DNA from 3 places in the uncultured Exiguobacterium sp. genome. Region 3 is predicted to be linked to each of the others. Evidence: riboswitches for the same ligand, from Rfam matches in the RefSeq annotation. Region 3 holds a riboswitch; each other region holds the start of a gene.
What was found. A riboswitch is a leader RNA that binds a small molecule or an ion and turns the genes downstream of it on or off. The one in region 3 is predicted to bind S-adenosylmethionine.
Positions count from the first base shown of each region.

Region 1: another riboswitch for S-adenosylmethionine. It lies ahead of ACHWTJ_RS03000 (methionine ABC transporter ATP-binding protein); the one in region 3 lies ahead of ACHWTJ_RS02215 (alpha/beta hydrolase).
Region 2: another riboswitch for S-adenosylmethionine. It lies ahead of ACHWTJ_RS13820 (Na+/H+ antiporter NhaC family protein); the one in region 3 lies ahead of ACHWTJ_RS02215 (alpha/beta hydrolase).

Region 1 is NZ_CAXYJR010000005.1:246,014-252,912, forward strand. Features, by position in the region: gene ACHWTJ_RS02980 (CAP domain-containing protein) at 1-205, shown strand, start outside; gene ACHWTJ_RS02985 (GNAT family N-acetyltransferase) at 293-790, shown strand; gene ACHWTJ_RS02990 (MetQ/NlpA family ABC transporter substrate-binding protein) at 848-1,663, opposite strand; gene ACHWTJ_RS02995 (methionine ABC transporter permease) at 1,691-2,356, opposite strand; gene ACHWTJ_RS03000 (methionine ABC transporter ATP-binding protein) at 2,346-3,359, opposite strand; SAM riboswitch class I at 3,444-3,549, opposite strand; gene ACHWTJ_RS03005 (aminotransferase class I/II-fold pyridoxal phosphate-dependent enzyme) at 3,612-4,799, opposite strand; gene ACHWTJ_RS03010 (alpha-glucosidase) at 4,949-6,568, shown strand; gene ACHWTJ_RS03015 (MBL fold metallo-hydrolase) at 6,630-6,899, opposite strand, start outside.
Region 2 is NZ_CAXYJR010000006.1:146,368-153,266, reverse strand. Features, by position in the region: gene ACHWTJ_RS13835 (histidine phosphatase family protein) at 1-536, opposite strand, end outside; gene ACHWTJ_RS13830 (alpha/beta hydrolase) at 554-1,543, opposite strand; gene ACHWTJ_RS13825 (metal ABC transporter solute-binding protein, Zn/Mn family) at 1,712-2,689, shown strand; SAM riboswitch class I at 2,759-2,863, shown strand; gene ACHWTJ_RS13820 (Na+/H+ antiporter NhaC family protein) at 2,945-4,255, shown strand; gene ACHWTJ_RS13815 (hypothetical protein) at 4,300-4,503, opposite strand; gene ACHWTJ_RS13810 (aldo/keto reductase) at 4,662-5,474, shown strand; gene ACHWTJ_RS13805 (hypothetical protein) at 5,581-6,042, opposite strand; gene ACHWTJ_RS13800 (sodium:alanine symporter family protein) at 6,129-6,899, opposite strand, start outside.
Region 3 is NZ_CAXYJR010000005.1:59,918-66,816, forward strand. Features, by position in the region: gene rho (transcription termination factor Rho) at 1-1,300, shown strand, start outside; gene ACHWTJ_RS02200 (type B 50S ribosomal protein L31) at 1,392-1,637, shown strand; gene ACHWTJ_RS02205 (DedA family protein) at 1,673-2,323, opposite strand; gene ACHWTJ_RS02210 (thymidine kinase) at 2,507-3,121, shown strand; gene ACHWTJ_RS02215 (alpha/beta hydrolase) at 3,201-3,959, opposite strand; SAM riboswitch class I at 4,027-4,128, opposite strand; SAM riboswitch class I at 4,378-4,481, shown strand; gene ACHWTJ_RS02220 (methionine ABC transporter ATP-binding protein) at 4,568-5,593, shown strand; gene ACHWTJ_RS02225 (methionine ABC transporter permease) at 5,583-6,233, shown strand; gene ACHWTJ_RS02230 (MetQ/NlpA family ABC transporter substrate-binding protein) at 6,253-6,899, shown strand, end outside.

The DNA of each region.
Region 1 (6,899 bases), 190 kb from region 3:
AATGAAGCGTGAAGGTATTACGTTCAGCTATGCTGGTGAAAATCTATCAATGGGCTATCCAAATGTCTTTGCAGCACATTGGGGCTTAATGAATTCAAAAGGGCACCGGGAAAACATTCTGAAAAAAGAGTACAAGCAAGCAGATGTCGGTGTGGCATTCCGAAGTAATGCGCCATACTTCACGATTAATTTCCGGACGCCTTAAATAGAAGAATGGGGGACGATATTTCGCGATGTCGTCCTCTTTTTCATGAGGCGATCTGTTTTACACTAAAGGCAGGAGGTGGAGCATTTGGAAATACGTCAATTGAATGCAGAAGATGCAGTACTCTATAAAGCGTTGCGATTAGAAGCGTTGCAAAATCATCCGGAAGCGTTCGGGTCCGATTATGAAGTGGAAAAAGATCGACCGATCGAGCAATATGCTATGCGCTTTCAGAACGAACAAGCAGCGACGTTCGGTGCGTTTCATGAAGGAGAACTCGTTGGTGTCGTCACCATCGTCTGCTCCGAGCCGTTCAAGATGCGACATCGAGCCGATTTATTTGCGATGTACGTCACGCCACGCGTCCGAAAACAACAGATTGGACGGCAATTGGTACAAGAGGCATTACAAGCATTACAGGAACGTCCTTGGATCGAGCAGGTTCATCTCTCGGTCGTCCGGACGAATGAAGCCGCTAAAGCTCTCTATCGGTCGCTTAGTTTTGAATCATACGCGATCGAACCACGGGCGCTGAAAATCGATGATACCTATCATGATGAAGAACTGATGTGGTATCGGTTCTAACACAAAATGACCGGAATTCAAAGAGAGTATCTCTCCTTGAATTCCGGTCATTTTTTATCAGTTTGCCCATTCAGGCTTGCTGAAGCCTTTGAATGATTTTTCGATGACTGTATTGAAAGCGTCCGATTCGACGGCTGCTTTTAAGTCTTTTGCGACTTGCTTGTCCGCATCTTTCGTTTGGACAGCGACGAGGTTACGGTATTGTTCGTCCATCGTCTCAAGCGCTAACGCATCGAGTAAGTCGAATTTCGCAGCAAGTGCGAAGTTTCCTGGAACGGCTGAGATATCGACACTTTCGACGGCGCGTGGCAGTTGAGCCGCTTCGAGTGGTTTGATGACGAGTTTCTTCGGATTCTTGACGATATCTTTTTCTGAAACGGTCAGTGGATCAGCGTCCGGCTTGAGTTCAATCCACCCTTGTTCCGCAAGCAAGTTCAGTGCCCGTGCTTGGTTCGTCGGATCATTCGGCGTTGCAACTTCAGCACCTGTCTTGACGTCGTCAAGCGTCTTCGCTGTCTTGCTGTATAGTCCCATCGGTGCTGTCGGAACCGTGATGAGTCCTTTTAAGTCGAGGTTCTTTTCTTTAGAGAACGTCTTGAGATAGATCGAGTGTTGGAACAAGTTGGCGTCGATGTTTCCGCTACCGAGGGCGATGTTCGGTTGGATGTAATCGCTGAATTCGACGATTTCGACTTTATAGCCTTTCTTTTCGAGTTGTGGTTGAATCGCTTGTTTGACCATATCGCTATACGGACCGCTTGTCGCACCGATCTTAATCGTCTTGTCTTTTTCATCAGCGCTGCTATCTCCGCATCCTGCGAGGACTCCTGCACCGAGTAAGGCTGTTGCTAAAAAGGCATATCGTTTTTTCATAATTCTACTCTCCCTTTGTATGTATGATTAGCGTTTATCTGTTTTTCGCGCCAGTTGATTCCCAAGTGCTTGAATGCTTTGGACGATGACGATGAGGACGACGATTGTCACGATCATGATGAAATTATCATAGCGATAGTAGCCGAAACGGATCGCGAGGTCACCGACACCACCGCCGCCGACGATCCCAGCCATTGCCGAGAAGCCAATCAGACTGATCGTCGTTAGCGTGATGCCTTGAATGATGCCGGGAAGTGCTTCCGGTAAAAGGACGCTGACGATGATCCGCAAGGGTTTCGCCCCGCAGGCTTCCGCTGCTTCAATCAAACCGGGCGGAATTTCACGTAGTGACGTCTCGACGAGTCGTGCAAGAAACGGAATCGCTGCGACACTGAGGCTGACGGATGCAGCCGTCGGACCAATCGTATTATCGAGTAAGAACTTCGTTAATGGAATAAGGGCAACAAGCAAGATGATGAACGGTAAGGACCGGACGATGTTGACGACGAAGTCAAGGACACGTCGGACGGCAAGGTTTTGAAAGAATAAACCGCGATCGGTGACGAACAAGAGAATCCCGAGCGGAATCCCGATGACCAATGCAAAAGCAAGTGAAATTCCGACCATCCATGCCGTCTCACCGAGCGCCTTCAACAACTCGGGTAACATCGTTTGAATACGATCAAGCCACATCCTGAATCACCTCGAGAGCATGAAGTTCCGTCGCGAGCCAGTCGAGGGCAGGAGCGATTTGATCAGGAGATCCCGTCAAGCTGACGATCAGAACACCGAAGGCGACGTCTTGAATATAGTCGACCTTGCCGTGCAAGATGCTGACTGAAATATCGTAACGGCGGATTGCTTCCGATAATGTACTCTCACCGGTCTTCTCGCCCGTAAATTGCAAGCGGATGATCTTACCCGGTGTTGCCTGTAAGATGCGTTCCGGTAGCTCGATTTGTAATGCCGTGTCGACATAATGTTGTGTGACCGGATGTTTGGCTTGGCTGAACAAGTCATAAGTAGAGGCGACTTCGACGACCTCTCCTTGCGACATGACCGCGACACGATGACAAATCTGTTTGACGACATCAATCTCATGCGTGATGAGGACGATCGTCAATCCGAGTCGTTCATTCAAATCCTTCAACAGTTCAAGGATCTGTAGTGTCGTAACGGGGTCAAGGGCAGAGGTTGCTTCGTCACATAACAGGACGGTCGGATCATTCGCGAGTGCCCGGGCAATCCCGACGCGCTGTTTCTGACCACCGCTTAATTGGCTCGGGAAGTTCGTCTCAAATCCTTCAAGGCCGACGAGTGAGACGAGTTCGCGAATTCGCTCCGGAAAATCTGCGCGTTTGACACCAGCCGCCTTGAGCGCAAAAGCGATATTATCCGCGACGTTGCGCGATTGGATCAGTTGAAAATGCTGAAAGATCATTCCTGTCCGCAAGCGAAGTTGACGTAGTTCCGATTTTGGCATCCCGCCGAGCGAGACACCGTCGACCTTGACGGTTCCTTGTGTCGGATGCTCAAGCCCGTTGATGAGACGAAGCAATGTACTTTTACCGGCACCGGACTCACCGATGATCCCGAAGATTTCTCCTTTTTGGATCGTTAAATCGACATCCCGTAATGCAAAAATCGGGGTCCGGTCTCGGACGAACCGTTTTGTAATGTGTTTGAATTCAATCATCCGCTCATCTCCTCATACAAAAAAAGTCGCTTTTTCCTAGTAGCAGAGCAACCAGAAAAAAGCGACGAAAGTGTAAGATTTCGTAACTTATCTCTCAGAATGAAAATCATTCTGTAGGATGTGGCACCGTTCCTAATAGGTGGTTGCCGGACGTCGTTGGGCCTAATCCCTCGGTCGCTCTCGATAAGTAGTTATACTGTTGGGACTTACTTTAACGGAAATGATTCCCATCTGTCAAATGTTTTTTCAGAATTATTCCGCAACGGGTGTCCGGAACAGACTGAGTGTTCCGATTCGGTCGACGGCCTCTTCTAGACGTTCGACGTCAGCAATCAAGCTGATCCGGACGTAGCCTTCACCGTATTCACCGAAGAAGGATCCCGGGGTCACGGCGACGTGTGCTTCGTCAAGTAGATGATCGGTGAAGCTTTGAGACGTGTAACCTTCAGGAACTGGAAGCCAGACGAAGAAGGAACCGCCTGGACGTGGTCCACTCCAGCCGATCGCATCGAGTTTTGCGAACAACGCATCGCGTCGTGTTTCATATAAGCTACTTAACTCATGGACACATGTCTGATCACTCGTCAGAGCGACGGTCGCCGCATGTTGAATCGGTGTGAAGGCACTGACGTAGAGATGTTCTTGGTACGTCTCGATGCTTGAGATGACAGACGGATTTCCAATTGCGAAGGCGATCCGGAAGCCGGACATATTGAAGCGTTTCGAGAGTGAGAATAGCTCGATTCCGACGTCTTTTGCCCCTTCCGTCTGCAGAAAGCTTCGCGTTGGACCATCGAAACTGATGCCACCGTAGGCTAAGTCATGGACGACGCAAATATCATGGGCATCGGCGAAAGCGACCGTCTGTTCGAAGGCTTCTGCTGTCGCGGTCGCACCCGTCGGATTACTCGGGTAGTTGAGAAACAACATCCGGGCACGCTCGACGTCCGTTGTATCAAGCAAGTCATAATCGGGTAAGAAGCCGTTTTTCTCAAGCAACGGAAGCGTAATCGGAAATGCGCCAGCAAGTGCAGCACCAGACAGATAATCCGGATATCCTGGATCCGGGACGATGACACCTTCTCCAGGGTTGACGATTGTTTGCGGTAAGGCGACGATTCCGGCTTTACTACCGAGAAGAATCGCGACTTCCGTTGCCGGATCGATCGTGACGCCGAATTCGTTCGCATAAAAGCTTGCGACGGCTTGTTTTAGAAAATCATGTCCACGAAACGGTGGATATTGAAGGTTTGTTGGCTCATCGATCGCCTGTTTTAAGGCGTCGAGAATATGTACAGGTGTCGTCTGGTCGGGTGTTCCTTGACCCAGTGTGATGACATCGTGTCCGGCTGCTTTTACAGCACCAATCCGGTTCGCAAGCTCAGCGAAGACGGGAGCAGGAAGCCGATCGATAGCGATGGATGGAGCGAAATGTTTCATGGGTGAATGCCTCCTTCGTGGTATTGTCGTCAAGGATAACGAATATTCAGTCAAAAGAAAAGAACTTTTTCGAAATTCAAAAAAATTATTGAATTAACAGGTACAGACAAGTGGAGCGGGAATAAAGAGTTAGGGAGAGGAGTGAGGAGATGAAGCGAGCTAGCTGGAAAGAGGCAGTCGTCTATCAAGTTTACTGGCGTAGTTTTAAGGATTCGAATGGGGACGGAATCGGTGATTTGCGAGGTGTCATCGAAAAACTTGATTATATCGCTTCGCTTGGTGTCGATGTTGTCTGGTTGAATCCGTGTTATCGTTCCCCGGACGTTGATAACGGCTATGATATTGCCGATTATTACACGATCATGGATAAGGCCGGGACGATGGGGGATTTACAGGAATTGATTACGGCGGCTCACGCCCGTGGATTGAAAATCATACTTGATTTAGTCGTCAATCACACGAGTGACCAGCATGACTGGTTCCGCCAGTCGCGGGACCGGATTAATGACAAGGATGATTGGTACATCTGGAAAGACGGCACGAAAGGGACGCCACCGAACAATTGGCGCTCGTACTTTGCATCAAGCCCGTGGACGTGGAGTGAAGAACGCGGGCAGTATTATTTCCATTCTTTTGCGAAAGAACAACCGGACTTGAACTGGGAGCACCCAGCTGTGAGGCAAGCGATCTACGATATGATGAACTGGTGGATTGCTCAAGGGATTGACGGCTTCCGGATGGATGTCATCAATTTGATTAAAAAACGGACGCTTGAGGATGTCGTCAATCCGTTTGATTTATCGTATCTCGGGAATCAGCCCGGCGTACATGACTTCCTGCAGGAGATGCATGCGAACGTCCTTGCCGAGAAGGACTTGTTCACAGTCGGTGAGATTCCGTTCGTCGGTCCAGAAGACGGGCTGTTATATGTCAGTGAAGAACGGAACGAACTTCGGACGCTGTTTCATTTCGAGATCGCGGACGATATGGAGGCGATGGATCTCTTACGATTCAAGGAGATTCAAAAACGCTGGTATGATGTCTTATACCCATTAGGTGTCAATTCACAGTTTCTCAACAACCATGATCATACACGGCAAGTGACGCGCTTCGGCAGTGAACGATACCGCGTCGAGAGCGCGAAACTACTCGGTTTGATGTTGCATACGTTACCGGGCATTCCTTACGTGTATCAAGGAGAAGAGATCGGGATGACGGGGATTCGTTTCTCAGATCCATCGCTCTATCAAGATGTCGCCTTTCGAAATCGATACGAAGAGCGCGTCGCTGGTGGCGAGGACCCGGAGGTCGTACTCTCGTCAATGCAGTTACTCGCCCGTGATAACTCCCGCACGCCGATGCAATGGGACGATACGCATGCGGCAGGCTTTACGAGTGGAAAACCGTGGTTAGCCGTCAATCCGAATTATACGGACATCAATGTCGCACAAGCAGAAGCAGATCCATCGTCCGTACTTGCTTTTTACCGGACGTTGATTCAGATGCGCAAGGATCATCCAATCATGGTCTACGGTACGTACCGAGACCTGGCACTGCATGATCCGTATCTCTATATTTATGAACGGGAACTAGAAGGAGAAGTCTGGCGGATCGTCCTCAACGTATACGACGAACCGATGCAGACCGCCTTTATCTTACCGAAGGAAAAGTTACTCGTATCGAACTACCGGGATACCCCGGATGAATTACGTCCCTATGAAGCACGTGTTTATCGTTATGGTGTTACAGAACAGAATAGAGCGGTTTGAAGGAAAAAACATCCACGGACGTGTCGGAAAATACGTCCGTGGATGTTTTCGTGTGGATAGGTTACTTGAAAGGTGATAATTTTTTCGTTTGTAAGACTTGCGCGAATCGATCGACGGCTTGGCGCATCTCGTAACTCGGTCCAAGGATAAGCGGACCATGTCCGACGGCAAGGATATCCGGAGACAGTTCCGTCAATTGATCAGCGGAGCGAAGGGCAACATCCGGATCCCATGTCGCAAGTGCCGGGAACGGGAATTGCCATCGGACGTCACCGGAGACGGCGAGCCCTCCTTGTGTCTGAAAAGCATCTCCGGCAATCAACGTCCGGCT
Region 2 (6,899 bases), on a different contig from region 3:
GTATAGTGGTCTGTATATTGGATATAATTCGCACACGCATTTTTCAAAGGTGTCCGGTAACTGAATGTCCCATCGATCGACGATAAAGCTGCTTTGATCGTATGCGAGTGACAGACAATTAAGATTCGTTTCCCCTCATAGGTGTGTGTCACTTCCTGTAATGCTTCGAATACACGATCCTGGATGGCTTGTTCTGTTTCAAGACCTGGCACAAGTGTCGTATCGTTCGCTTGAACGGCTTCGTAAATCGCTGCGACCGGTTCACCGGAAGCGGCTCCGAATTCGCGTTCGACGAGTCGGTCATCGGTCGCTGTGATCGTTAAACCAACAGCACGACCGATGATTTCTGCCGTCTCAACGGCACGCGACAATGGACTTGCTAACAAGACATCCCACTCCTCATCGGCTAGATAAGCGGCACTGAGTTCCGCTTGTCTTTTTCCTGTTGCATTCAACGGGATATCTTCTCTTCCTTGGATCCGCTCATTTAAGTTCCAATCGGTCTGACCATGTCGCACTAAACAAATTTCAGTCATGTCTCTGTCTCCTTCATTCAAGAAATATGACTGATTGTATCATGTTTTTCATCCGGAAGTTGCCGAGGTGGCAGTAACAGCACCTGACAAGTAAATTGCTCGATGCGATCAAGTAACCGTTCAATTTTTAATGGATTTTCTGTTTGAGCGAAACTGGCAAGTGAATGCGTACCATTCGGAAAAGAGAACAAACGAACATCCGCTCCGACATCGGCTCCTTTTTCAACGAAATGTAGGGCTTGGGAAAATGGGACGATTGGGTCTTTTTTGCCATGCAGGAGCATGATTGGTGGGGCATCCGATGATAGGTGTGTGACAGGTGAGACGTGCGTCATCAACTTGCGCCATTCTTCCCGCCCCCCTTTGTAGAACTTGATGTGGGCAATCCACGTCTGGATGAAATTAAACAACAAAAAATTCGTCGGTGGATATAAGGCGATGACACCACTGATCAATGGCATATGTCGCTCATCGCGCTCCCCAACGAAAGCAGATGGGGCAAGTGCCGTCGTCAGCATGAGTGCAGCTCCGGCTGAGTCTCCCCATACCATCATCCGTCCTCTTAAAATGCGAAGTTCCTCCGCTTTCTTGTTCAAAAAACATAATGCATCTCTTACATCTTCGAGGTTATCCGGAAAATAACTACCTTCTTCGAACAGACGATAATCGATACTACAGACAGCAACCCCAAGTTCAAGCAAGCGATCAACGATCGGGCTAAAACAGAACATGTCTTCACGCTCTCCTCGAACGAACGCGCCACCGTGTGCGTAGATGGCGACCGGAAACGGTCCTTCCCCCGGCGGATAGTAGAGATCGAGTTGTAAGTCACGGTCTCCCACTTGTTTATAGAGGAGTGTCCGCGGTGCGAGTTGCTTTTCTGTGATTGGCAAGGCGGGTTCAGTCCACCGAAGTAATGCACCGTAATTATTCCAGATACTTGCTCCCGCAGCTGCTGTCGTTAGTAATGCAGCTCCCCCCATTAGCCATGCAGTTTCACGTTTCACTTGATCACCTCCAAAAGACGTGCCAGTTTCTTCACTTTGTTATCTTTTACCCCGTTTTAAAAGAAGTCGAACGTCTCGGTATTCGTACTTGACGCTTCTTCAGCGTTCCGCTATAGTGAAAAAGTCCAAATCGGAATAATTACGTTTTAATAACGGAGGTAACATATAATGAAGAAAATCGTTCCTGCTTTAACGGTCGCATTCGCGAGCGCTAGTATCCTCGCAGCTTGTGGATCGAACACCAATTCATCGACTTCAGATGAGAAAAAGACAGAAATCTATGCATCGACGTTCGCGACGGCTGCTATTGCCCGCGAAATCGGTGGTGATCAAGTCGACGTCAAGATGATCGTTCCACCTGGAGCAGATCCCCACTCTTACGAGCCGACGTCAAAACAACTCACTGAGATTGCTAAGGGCGACTTGTTCCTCTTAACCGGTACGACGCTCGAGCCGTATTCGAAAAAAATCCAGGAGAGTCTAAATGGCACGGATGTCCGCTTCGTCGAGACGAGTAAGGACGTCAACTTACTAGAATCTAATGCTACACTTCATGCACATGAAGAAGAAGGGCACGATGATCATACAACGGATGAACATACGCATGAAGAAGAGGGGCATGACCACGGAAAATACGATCCACACGTCTGGCTCGACCCTGTCAACGCAAAAGCAATGGCACGTTCGATTACAAGTGCTCTATCAAAAGAAGTACCAAAAGACAAAACAACATTCGAAAAAAACTTAAAAGCGTTCGATCAACAAGCTGACGCACTCGATGAAGAGTTCAAACAAGCGGTCGCTGATGGATCGAAAAAAGAACTTCTCGTTACGCATGCGGCTTACGGTTACCTCGCAGAACGATATGGTTTCACACAACTGCCAATCGCGGGTATATCCCCTTCCGATGAACCGTCGCAAAAACAATTGGCTGCTTTAGTGAAAGAAGCACGGATGCATGATTTGAAATACGTCGCGTTCGAAGAAACGGTCTCACCAAAGGTCGCACGTGTCATCCAAAAAGAAATCGGAGCTGAATCCGTGACGATTCATAATCTAGAGTCGGTCACGAAAGCTCAACAAAACAGCTCTTATTTCAATTTGATGGAAGAAAACGTCCAAACATTGAAAAAGGCACTTCAGTAAAGTACAGTTGACACGCGTTACTCAATGCGATACGGTAAGAAACGTGTTTTACAACAATTGAATGACTTCTTTTTATCGCGAGAAACGGAGGGACTGGCCCAATGATGTTTCGGCAGCGGACGATTTGATTCGTACTGTGCCAAATCCAGCAAGCGAAAGCTTGAGAGATAAGAAGAGCGTCTTTATTTCATAAAGACCTCCTTCTTTCTTGCGAAGGGGTCTTTTTTTGTATCTTTGAGAAACGAGGTGTCAACAATGAATGAAACGATCACGCCTAACAAATGGGCGCTGCTTCCTCTCGTCGTATTCCTAGTCCTCTTCATCGGAGCCGGGATCTTCTATGACGACTTTTACAAATTTCCGATTCTTATCGCCGCATTGATCGCTTTGATCTTTGCTGCAATCACGACAAAAGGATCCATTAATCAAACGGTCGAACGAATTGCAACAGGTGCCGGAAATCCCGACATCATGATTATGGTCTTCATCTTCTTATTAGCCGGTACGTTCTCTGGAACGGCGGAAGCGATCGGTGCGATTGATGCAACCGTCAATGCTGCCTTAACGTTCCTACCTCCGTCACTCCTGATGAGCGGTCTGTTCGTCATCGCTGCCTTCATCTCGATGGCAATGGGAACTTCGACTGGAACGATTGCTGCGCTCGCACCGATCGCCTTCGGTATTCATGAAGCAACAGGCATCAACGTCGCAATCGCAGCAGCGTCAGTCGTTGGGGGTTCGATGTTCGGCGATAACCTGTCGTTCATCTCAGATACGACGATTGCCGCCGTCCGGACGCAAAAAACGAACATGCGTGATAAATTCCGGACGAACTTCATGATCGTCCTACCGGCTGCCATCTTGACTGTCATCTTACTCGCGTTCGTTTCTGGTTCTGGCGATGCGGTAACGGCTAAAGCATTCGAGTTCTACAAATTGATTCCATATCTCGCTGTCATCGTCCTTGCATTATTTGGTGTCAATGTCATCCTCGTTCTCGTCGGTGGTACATTGCTCACTGGCATCATCGGTATGATTGACGGTAGCTTCGGTTTAAGTGGGTTCGTCCTTTCGATGTCAAAAGGAATGATGGGCATGGCAGAGATTTCGATTTTGACGCTCCTCATGGGTGGTCTCGTCAGTTTGATCACGTTCAACGGTGGAATCGCCTACTTGAAAGAGACGTTGACGCGCAAGATTTCACAGCGTCGTGGTGCCGAATTCAGTATGGCGGCACTCGTCAGCGCGACGAACCTCGCAACGGCGAACAATACAATCTCGATTCTCGTCGCTGGACCACTCGCGGCTGAAATCGCCGATACGTATGAAATCGATCGTAAGAAATCAGCGAGTATTCTTGATATCTTCTCTTGCGGTATTCAAGGTATCATTCCGTATGGGGCACAACTCTTGATTGCAGCAGAGTTGACGAAGACGGCTTCGCCGGAACTGATTCCGTATCTGTTCTATCCGTTCCTGCTCTTCGTCTGTGGATCGATTGCTATCTTCTTCGGATTGCCACGGATGAAGAAGACTTCGACGAAACAAGAAAAAATTTCTTCTTAACCATAAAAACAGGTCCAATCGCGTCGACGATTGGACCTGTTTCATTATTTTTTCTGCTTTGCTTGTCGTTCTAAGATTAAATAGGCGATTGCCGGAAGTGGAAACTGAAGGAGTCCAGCGCCTCCCCAGACCCACGGATTACGTCCTGACTTTCGTGCACTAAAAAATAGACTCACTGCTTGTGTGACCAGCAAGGCACTAATACTAAGCCAAGCTCCCTTTGATAGCTTTTTATTCTTTTGAGCCATCTGTTATCCTCCTTTTTTGGACAGGCATTCAGATTTTATTACGCTTCTATTTTACCTCATATCCTATCTCTTCATGAGCATAGAAACGGACGGCTATGCTCGTTCGTGCTAAACTAAACAAGCAAATCTAAACTACGTTTTATGAGGAGGAGTAACACATGCAATACGCAAAACTTTCAAACGGTATTACGATTCCCCAAATCGGATTCGGTGTCTGGCAAGTAGACGAAGAAACAGAAGCACCAGCTGCTGTCGCTGAAGCACTACGTGTCGGCTATCGTCACATCGATACAGCTGCTGTCTACAAAAACGAGCGCGGTGTCGCAAAAGGAATCAAGGAAAGCGGCGTGAAACGTGAGGATCTCTTCTTAACGTCAAAAGTCTGGAACGATGATATTCGTGCCGGTCGGACGAAGGAAGCATTCGCAGAATCGCTCGAACGTCTCGAAACAGATTATCTTGACCTCTACCTGATCCACTGGCCGGTCGAAGGCTATATCGAAGCGTGGAAAGCAATGGTTGAATTGTATGAAGCAGGCAAGATCAAAGCGATCGGTGTCTCGAACTTCAAGGAACATCACCTCGATACATTGGCAGAAGAGGGCTTGATGGCACCAATGATCAACCAAGTCGAGTTGCATCCACAATTGCCGCAACACGAACTGCACGAATACTTGCAAGATCACAACATCCAAGTCGAAGCATGGAGCCCACTCATGCAAGGGAAATTCCTCGAAATCAACGATTTCAAGGAAATCGCAGAGAAGCACGGCAAGACGCCTTCACAAGTTGTCTTACGTTGGCACCTCGACAACGGCATCGTCGCTCTTCCAAAATCCGTTACACCAGCACGCATTGCGGAAAACTTCGACGTCTTTGATTTCCAACTCGATGCCGATGATCTTGAGAAAATTGATCGTATCGCAACGGATGTCCGCCTCGGACCAGATCCGGACGAAATCGATTTTTAATTTGACGATTCACGTAAAAGAGAGCCTCTTGATTCATCTGAACGATGAAAGACCCGTTTCAAGTCCATGACTTGGAATCGGGTCTCTTTTTTATGATTTAAGCTGATCAGACATAATAAATTAAAATCGTATCTTCCGCTTCTTCCGCCTTTTGAAAATAGGCGCGCAGATCGGCGAACTGTTCCCAGACATCCTCGAATTCTCCCGGTGTTCCGGCTTCATCATGAATCGAAGCGAGTGCCCGTTGATCAAAATTCCGCATCACCTCAGCCGAGATGATGAGGAGTGGCAAGGGAAGAATACCGACAATCGCCGCTTTTTCTTCGTTGACGATCAACTCTTCGCCAACGATCGCTCGTCCCAGGTTGTAATGTGTGTCTTGATCAATATAGATATCGATTTGATTCATCAAATGATAGATAGCGTTCGTCTGTTCGAGAGCAAATAATTGCTCATGATCGGGTTGTGTCTCATGAATGAATAAAATCCAGTCCATGATGATGTGAGGATCGTTTCCGAACGACTCCCAGACCGCATCCGTGACGCGGACGAAATGTACGTTTTCCATTCTCCCCCTCCCTTCTGTACTCTGTATTCCCTTTTTAAATTCGTTCTATACAAAAAAAGAGCCAGATTTCTCTGACTCCCTTTTCCCTAGATTGCTTTTTCATCTTTTTCTGACTCCTGCCATGCTTCAAGCGTATCTTTCCCTGGCAAATTCGGAATCGAATCCGCATAGAACCGTGGCTCTTTTCCAGCTTTTCGTTGCCCGACATAATCTTCGAGCGCTAGTTTCACGATTTTCGAAAGACGGAAGATCGCATACAGATTGACGACAGCCATCAGTCCCATGAAGATATCTGCTAAAGCCCAAACAAGGCTCGCTGATTCGACGAGGGATCCGAAAACGATCATTGCAAGAACGATTACTCGATACATCGTGATGATTTTCTTATCTTCTCGGATGAAGTTAATGTTTGATTCACCATAGTAATAGTTTCCGACGACGGAACTAAACGCAAAGAGGAAAATCGCGAGTACCATAAAACCTGTCGCAAGCGATCCGACTTGTGACGAAAGTGCTCCCTGTGCTAAATCAATACCAGCTAAAGCATCGCCATTCGCATCTTTCGTCGGAACCCCACTGACGAGAACAATCATCGCTGTCGCTGAACAGACCATCAATGTATCAACGAAGACCGCAAACGATTGAATCAATCCTTGTTTGACCGGGTGAGAGACTTCCGCTGTTGCCGCTGCGTTCGGCGCTGAACCCATACCGGCTTCGTTCGAGAATAAACCACGACGAATCCCGTTTAAGAGCGCCGCCCCTACTGCTCCGCCTGCGAGAGTCTTAAACTCAAATAAACCTTCCTGGAAGATCAATTTAAAGACACTTGGTAATACTTCAAGATTCGTCACCAT
Region 3 (6,899 bases):
AGAACTCTACGAAATCGCAAAGACGAAGAATGTTCCGCAGTACCGGGAGGCTCGTAAGCGTGAGTTGATGTTCAAGATTTTAAAAGCACAGGCTGAATCGACTGGTCTGTATTTCCTCGAAGGGGTACTCGAAGTCATCCCTGGTAATCCACAAATGCAAAACGATGGTGGCTTCGGCTTCCTTCGTCCTATCAATTATTCCCAATCCTCTGAAGATATCTATATCGCCGCTTCTCAAATCCGACGCTTTAACTTACGTAATGGTGATGTCGTCACAGGAAAAGTCCGTCCTCCAAAGGAAAATGAACGGTTCCAAGGATTGCTGAGTGTGGAAGCCGTCAACGGTGAAGCACCGGATACAGCCCGTAATCGTCTGTTCTTCCCGGCACTGACGCCGATTTATCCGGATCGCTTGATGCGTCTTGAGACAGAACCGCGTCATTTATCGGTTCGTGTCATGGATATGATCGCACCGGTCGGATTTGGACAACGCGGTTTGATCGTCGCACCACCCAAAGCAGGGAAGACGTCACTACTTAAAGAGATCGCGAATTCAATCCAGGAGAACCACCCAGACGTTGAGCTGATCATTCTCTTGATCGATGAGCGACCAGAGGAAGTAACGGACATCGAGCGTTCGGTCCCGGGAGCAGACGTCGTCAGTTCGACGTTCGACGAAACACCGGATAACCACGTCCGGATTTCTGAGCTTGTCCTTGAGCGGGCGATGCGACTCGTCGAACACAAGAAGGATGTCGTCATTTTGATGGATTCGATCACGCGTCTAACACGGGCTTATAACTTAACGGTGCCTCAAAGTGGGCGGACGCTTTCGGGGGGGATCGATCCAGCTGCGTTCCACAAACCAAAACGGTTCTTTGGTGCGGCGCGAAACATTGAACATGGTGGCAGTTTGACGATTCTTGCGACGGCACTCGTCGAGACGGGATCGCGCATGGATGACGTTATCTATGAGGAGTTCAAAGGAACAGGAAACATGGAGCTACATCTCGATCGTAAGCTGTCAGAACGCCGGATCTTCCCGGCGATCGACATTCGCAAATCGGGTACAAGAAAGGAAGAACTCTTGCTTCCGAAAGAGCAGCTTGATGCGCTTTGGGCGATTCGCCGGACGATGACCGAGTCGAATGAGTTCGTCGATACGTTCCTGCGTAAGATTCGCGATACGAAAAATAATGAAGAATTTTTCGTTGAACTCGAGAAAGAACAGAAGAAGACGGTTCGACGCGCGCCGGCTAAACCGCGTACCGTCAAGAAGGAAACGACGACGGAAAAATAACTATTGCGACGCGTAAAAAAATCGTTTAGTATAGGAAGGTAACTTACTCTGGCTCAGCAAATGGACCAGGGCGGAAGGAGAGAAATCAACCATGAAACAAGGAATTCACCCTAACTACAACAAAGTAGTATTTATGGATTCAACGACTGAGTACAAATTCTTAAGCGGTTCTACTCGTTCTTCGAACGAAACGATCACTTGGGAAGATGGTAACGAGTACCCACTCATCCGTGTGGATGTGTCTTCAGACTCGCACCCATTCTACACAGGTCGTCAAAAGTTCAACGCGGCAGATGGTCGTGTCGATCGCTTCAACAAAAAATACGGCCGCAAGTAATCACTTGCCGGTTCTTAAAAAACAGCCTGCCTCCTTTACGGAAGCAGGCTGTTTTTGTATAGGCTGAATTGCGAACGATACGCAAGATACGTCTTCAAGACGAATGAGAAAGCAATTCCACCAACAATCCCAATCAAGTACGGCAGGATATCCGGATGCGCCAAGATGTAGTCGACGATTTTATGGAACGAGATATGACGACCGACGAAGTAACCGGCGCCTAAAAATACGCTGATCCAAATCAAGGCACCTGTATACGCATAGCTCGCAAAAACGCGAAACGGCATTTTTGAGACACCCGCAAAAAAAGCAGAGAGCTGACGAAGACCCGGTATGTAGTAACCGATGATCAAGACCGACTTTCCGTAACGACGAAATCCGGCTTCAGCGGAGAGAATATGTTTTTCTGAGATGCGCATTTTCGGTCCGACGCGATGCAGTAGAGGCATCCCGAGTTTTAAACCAAGTACATAACTGATTGTCATTCCGATGCAACTTCCGGCATAAGCGGCAAGAATCGTACCGAGGAGCGGTAGATTGCCTTGATGCATCCAAAATCCGGACAAAACGAGTAGGGTCTCATCAGGAACCGGTAATCCCACGATACCACCTGCGAGAAGAACGGAGAGACCAAGCGCACCATATTGGTGCAGGATGTCGTGTAAGAGATGATGAATCGGGGACACCTTCTTTCGTGAGAATCTTCTTCTTCAGTGTACAGGAAATAGGGGACACTTGGAATGAAAGGACAAAAATTCTAGGGAAAGAAAAAATGAATTTTGATTTCCGGAAGTCAACCCTTTTTCTCGATACCGTTTCGAGCTATACTCGTTAAAGTGACTATTTTTAGAGGACGGTGTCGGACGATGATGCATGTAATAAATCAGTACGGCTGGATCGAAGTAATTTGTGGCAGTATGTTTTCCGGGAAATCGGAAGAGTTGATTCGTCGTGTCAGACGGGCGCAGTACGGCAAACTGCCTGTTCAAGTATTCAAGCCGGCAATCGACGACCGGTACCATGAAGAACATGTCGTTTCTCATGTAGGTAACTCCGTCGTAGCCATCCCGATGGCGACGAGTCGAGACCTTTATGCGGCAGTAGCAGAAGAGACACAAATCGTTGGCATTGATGAAGTTCAATTCTTTGATGATGAGATCGTACAAGTCATCGAAGCACTCGCACAAGACGGAAAACGCGTCATTTGTGCAGGGCTCGATCAGGACTTCCGAGCAGAGCCATTCGGTAAGATGCCGGAATTACTGGCACGGGCAGAATTTGTGACGAAACTACAGGCAATCTGTCTTTCGTGTGGTGATCCGGCTTCTCGGACACAACGGTTGATTGATGGGAAACCAGCGAACTACGATGATCCGATCATCCTAGTCGGAGCGTCGGAATCGTATGAGCCACGGTGCCGCCATTGCCATGAAGTGCCTGGAAAACCGAAGCCGCTCCAATCGGTGCAACACCAAGAAAATTAAAAAAAGACGTACCGATGATGGTCGTCCTTTGATGTAACAGCTATTCGATTCTAAGTGAAGACGAATAGCTGCTTTTTTATTATCCTGTTTCCTGTGAGAACCGGCTCGAGCGTTCGATGAAGCGGATCGATTCACGGACGATCAGATCCTGGTCATGATCGAGTGTCGCGACGTGATACGAGTTGAGTAAACAGTAGCTTCGTTTATCATTTGTTCCGATGTGCTGATGCAGATAATCCGAGCTCGACGGCGGAACGACGTGATCGGTCGCTGAGTAAAGAATCAAGGTCGGTAGAAGGATCGATCCCAAGCGTCCTTTCGTTTCATCCATCAAGCGGACGAGTTCGAATGCACAACGGCTCGGAACGAGGTCATAGATGATTTCGAAGGCAGACCGTTTGATATCCGGTGCCCCTTCCGGTAAATACTGTGGCCCGTCCTCGAACGAGAGTGATTCATAGGACGGAACGGAGAGTGCAGCATTGATTGTAATGATGCCGGCGAACGGAATCCCGTCAGCAGCGAGTGACAGCGCAAGCGTCGCACCCATTGATTGGCCGATAACGAAAACTTGATCGCATGTTTCTTGTAGACGTGCATAGCCGTCTTGCAGGCTTTGTTTCCAACATCGAGCAGTCGATTGTTCGAACTCGCGGACGTTCGTTCCGTGGCCACGTAAGCGCGGGGCATAGACGGTAAAACCTTCAGCAGCAAATGCCTCACCGACGTCTCGAACACTTTGCGGTGTGGCATTAAAACCATGACAGATCAGAATACCGATCGGTCCACCTTGAAGATAAAATGCTTCGGCACCAGTCAATACAGGATAGTTCATCATTACTCTTTTTCCTCCATTCATGAAAAAAACTCGTCGACGTCACTGCTTGGACGCCCACGAGTTTTTCACCGTATCATCCAAAGCCGCGCTTTGCTGGTCGGAGCACCTTACAGATTGCAGGTTGCCGTGAAGTCATAGAGCCAGGTCTCTCGTTCACTCTTGATAAATATCATATTGGAATTGTCGGATTAATCATTGAAACGATGGTAGCACGTTCGAAAATGACTTGTCAAATCGTTATTGACGAATCATGATCCGTTCAGTAAGCTAACTCATAACTTGTTGATCCATCGATATGCGCCAAATGGATTATTTTTGCAAAGTTGGTTGACTTTTAAAGTTCCGACCCGTAATGTAAAAATTAGTTTTACGACATAAGCAACAACGCAACAACACACATACGAATTTCATACCGCAATACTTATCCAGAGAGGTGGAGGGACTGGCCCTACGAAACCTCGGCAACAGACTCATTATGAGCACTGTGCCAATTCCATCAGACAGATGTCTGAGAGATGAGTGGAGTGGATTCTGCCACTGTGCGGATCCAGGTCTCTTCTTGTTTCTCAAGAAGGGACCTTTTTTGTTGAATGAAGGGGGAAAACGGAATGATTGCATTTCATCAAGTCAAAAAAACGTACGTCACGAAAGATCAGACGATCGCAGCGCTCGATGGTGTCGACCTGACGATCGAAAAAGGCGAAATCTTTGGTGTCATTGGCTTTAGCGGTGCCGGGAAAAGTTCACTGCTCCGCTGTGTCAATCTGTTAGAACGACCGACGTCAGGGACGGTGACGGTTGATGGGGAAGATTTAACGCAACTGTCTCCGAAAAAATTGCGTCAAGCAAAACAACGGATCGGGATGATCTTTCAGCACTTCAATCTATTAAATGCGAACACGGTCTTTACAAATGTCGCAAAACCACTCGTTCTTGCAGGCGTCAAGAAAGATGAGATTCGACGCCGGGTGATGGAGTTGCTCGAATTCGTCGATCTCGCGGACAAGGCGGATCATTATCCAGATCAATTGTCGGGTGGGCAGAAACAGCGCATTGGTATCGCCCGGGCACTCGCGACGCAACCTTCCGTCCTCTTATGTGACGAAGCGACGTCAGCGCTTGATCCCCAGACGACGCATCATATTCTCCAGTTATTAAAACGGATCAACGCGGAGTACGGGATCACGATTCTCTTGATCACCCACGAGATGGGTGTCATCCGGGAGATTTGCGATCGTGTCGCCGTCATCGAAGCTGGGAAACTGATCGAGTCAGGAACGGTCTTTGATGTCTTTTCAAACCCGCAGACCGAGACGGCAAAAAACTTTGTTCGGTCTGTCATGCATGACGAGATTCCAGCATCGATTCGCCAGCTGATCGAGTCGCGTGCGCATCCGATCTATAAGATTCACTTCCTCGGACATCACACCGGACAACCACTCTTATCGCAAGTCGCAAAACGCTTTGACGTCGATGTTAATATCCTGCACGGGAGCATCACAGAGTTGCAGGAGACACCGTTTGGCACTCTGCTCGTAGAATTAATCGGTGAGACGACAGAAGTGAAACGTGCCTTACACTACATCGATCAGGCACAGGTAACCGTTGAGGAGGTGCTCGCTGATGCTAGTTAACTACAGTGATATTTGGACAGCATTTTTGCAGACGATGACGATGGTATCCGTTTCGCTCTTGTTCTCGACCTTGATTGGCTTACCGCTTGGTATCCTGCTTGTCGTGACGCGAAAAGGAGCATTGCTTGAAAATGTCCCGTTGTTTACGTTCTTCAACAGTATCGTCAATATCTTCCGCTCGATTCCGTTCATCATCTTACTCGTCGCGATCATCCCGTTGACGCGCTTGATCGTCCAGACGTCGATTGGAACCGAAGCCGCCATCGTCCCGCTCGTCTTTTATGCCGCACCGTACATGGCACGTTTGATTGAGAGTTCTTTACTCGAAGTCGATAAAGGCGTTCTTGAAGCAGCAGAAGCGATGGGCGCGACACCGTTTCAAACGATTTTCCGCTTCCTCCTACCGGAAGCACTCGGTTCACTCATCCTGAACTTAACGATCGCGACGGTCGGCTTGATCGGGGCGTCGGCGATGGCAGGCGCCATCGGTGGTGGCGGTTTGGGTGACTTAGCAATTACTTACGGTTATCAACGATTCGATACGAAAGTCATGATCATCACGGTTGGAATTCTCGTCATCTTAGTTCAAGGCTTACAGACGACAGGCAACATCGTCGCACGAAAAATCAGAAGACATTAATCAAGGGAGCGATTCAGCCATGAAAAAAGCAGTAGCAATTGGAGCAACATTAACAACAATTTTATTTGCCGGATGCGCAGCATCAGGAGAAGACGAAAAGACGATTAAGCTCGGTGTCAGCGGTTCGGACACACAAGTTTGGGATTATGTCGCGAAAAAAGCAGAGAAGGAGGGCATCAAAATCGAGCTCGTCAAGTTCTCCGATTATGTCCAACCGAACATGGCGCTGGCTGAAGGCGAAATTGACGCCAATTCCTTCCAGACGATTTCTTACTTCAACGCTTTCAAGAAAGAACATAACTTGAAGCTATCGCCGATCGCGACGACTGTCATCGCACCGATGGGCATTTACTCAGATAAATACAAGGACGTCAAAGACATTCCGGTTGGTGGAAAAATTGCCGTTCCGAACGAAGCGACGAACATGGGGCGCGCCCTCTTGTTACTACAAGAAGCCGGTCTGATCAAGTTACCGGACGACTTCGACGGCAACGGTTCGCTCGATAAGATCGTCGAGAATCCGAAGAAGCTGAAAATCGTTCCGATCGTCGCTGGACAGACACCACGCGTCTTACCGGATGTCGCGGCATCAATCATCAACAATGGCATTGCCGTTGACGCTGGCTTCAACCCAATCAAAGACTCGATCGTTCATGAGAACGAGAC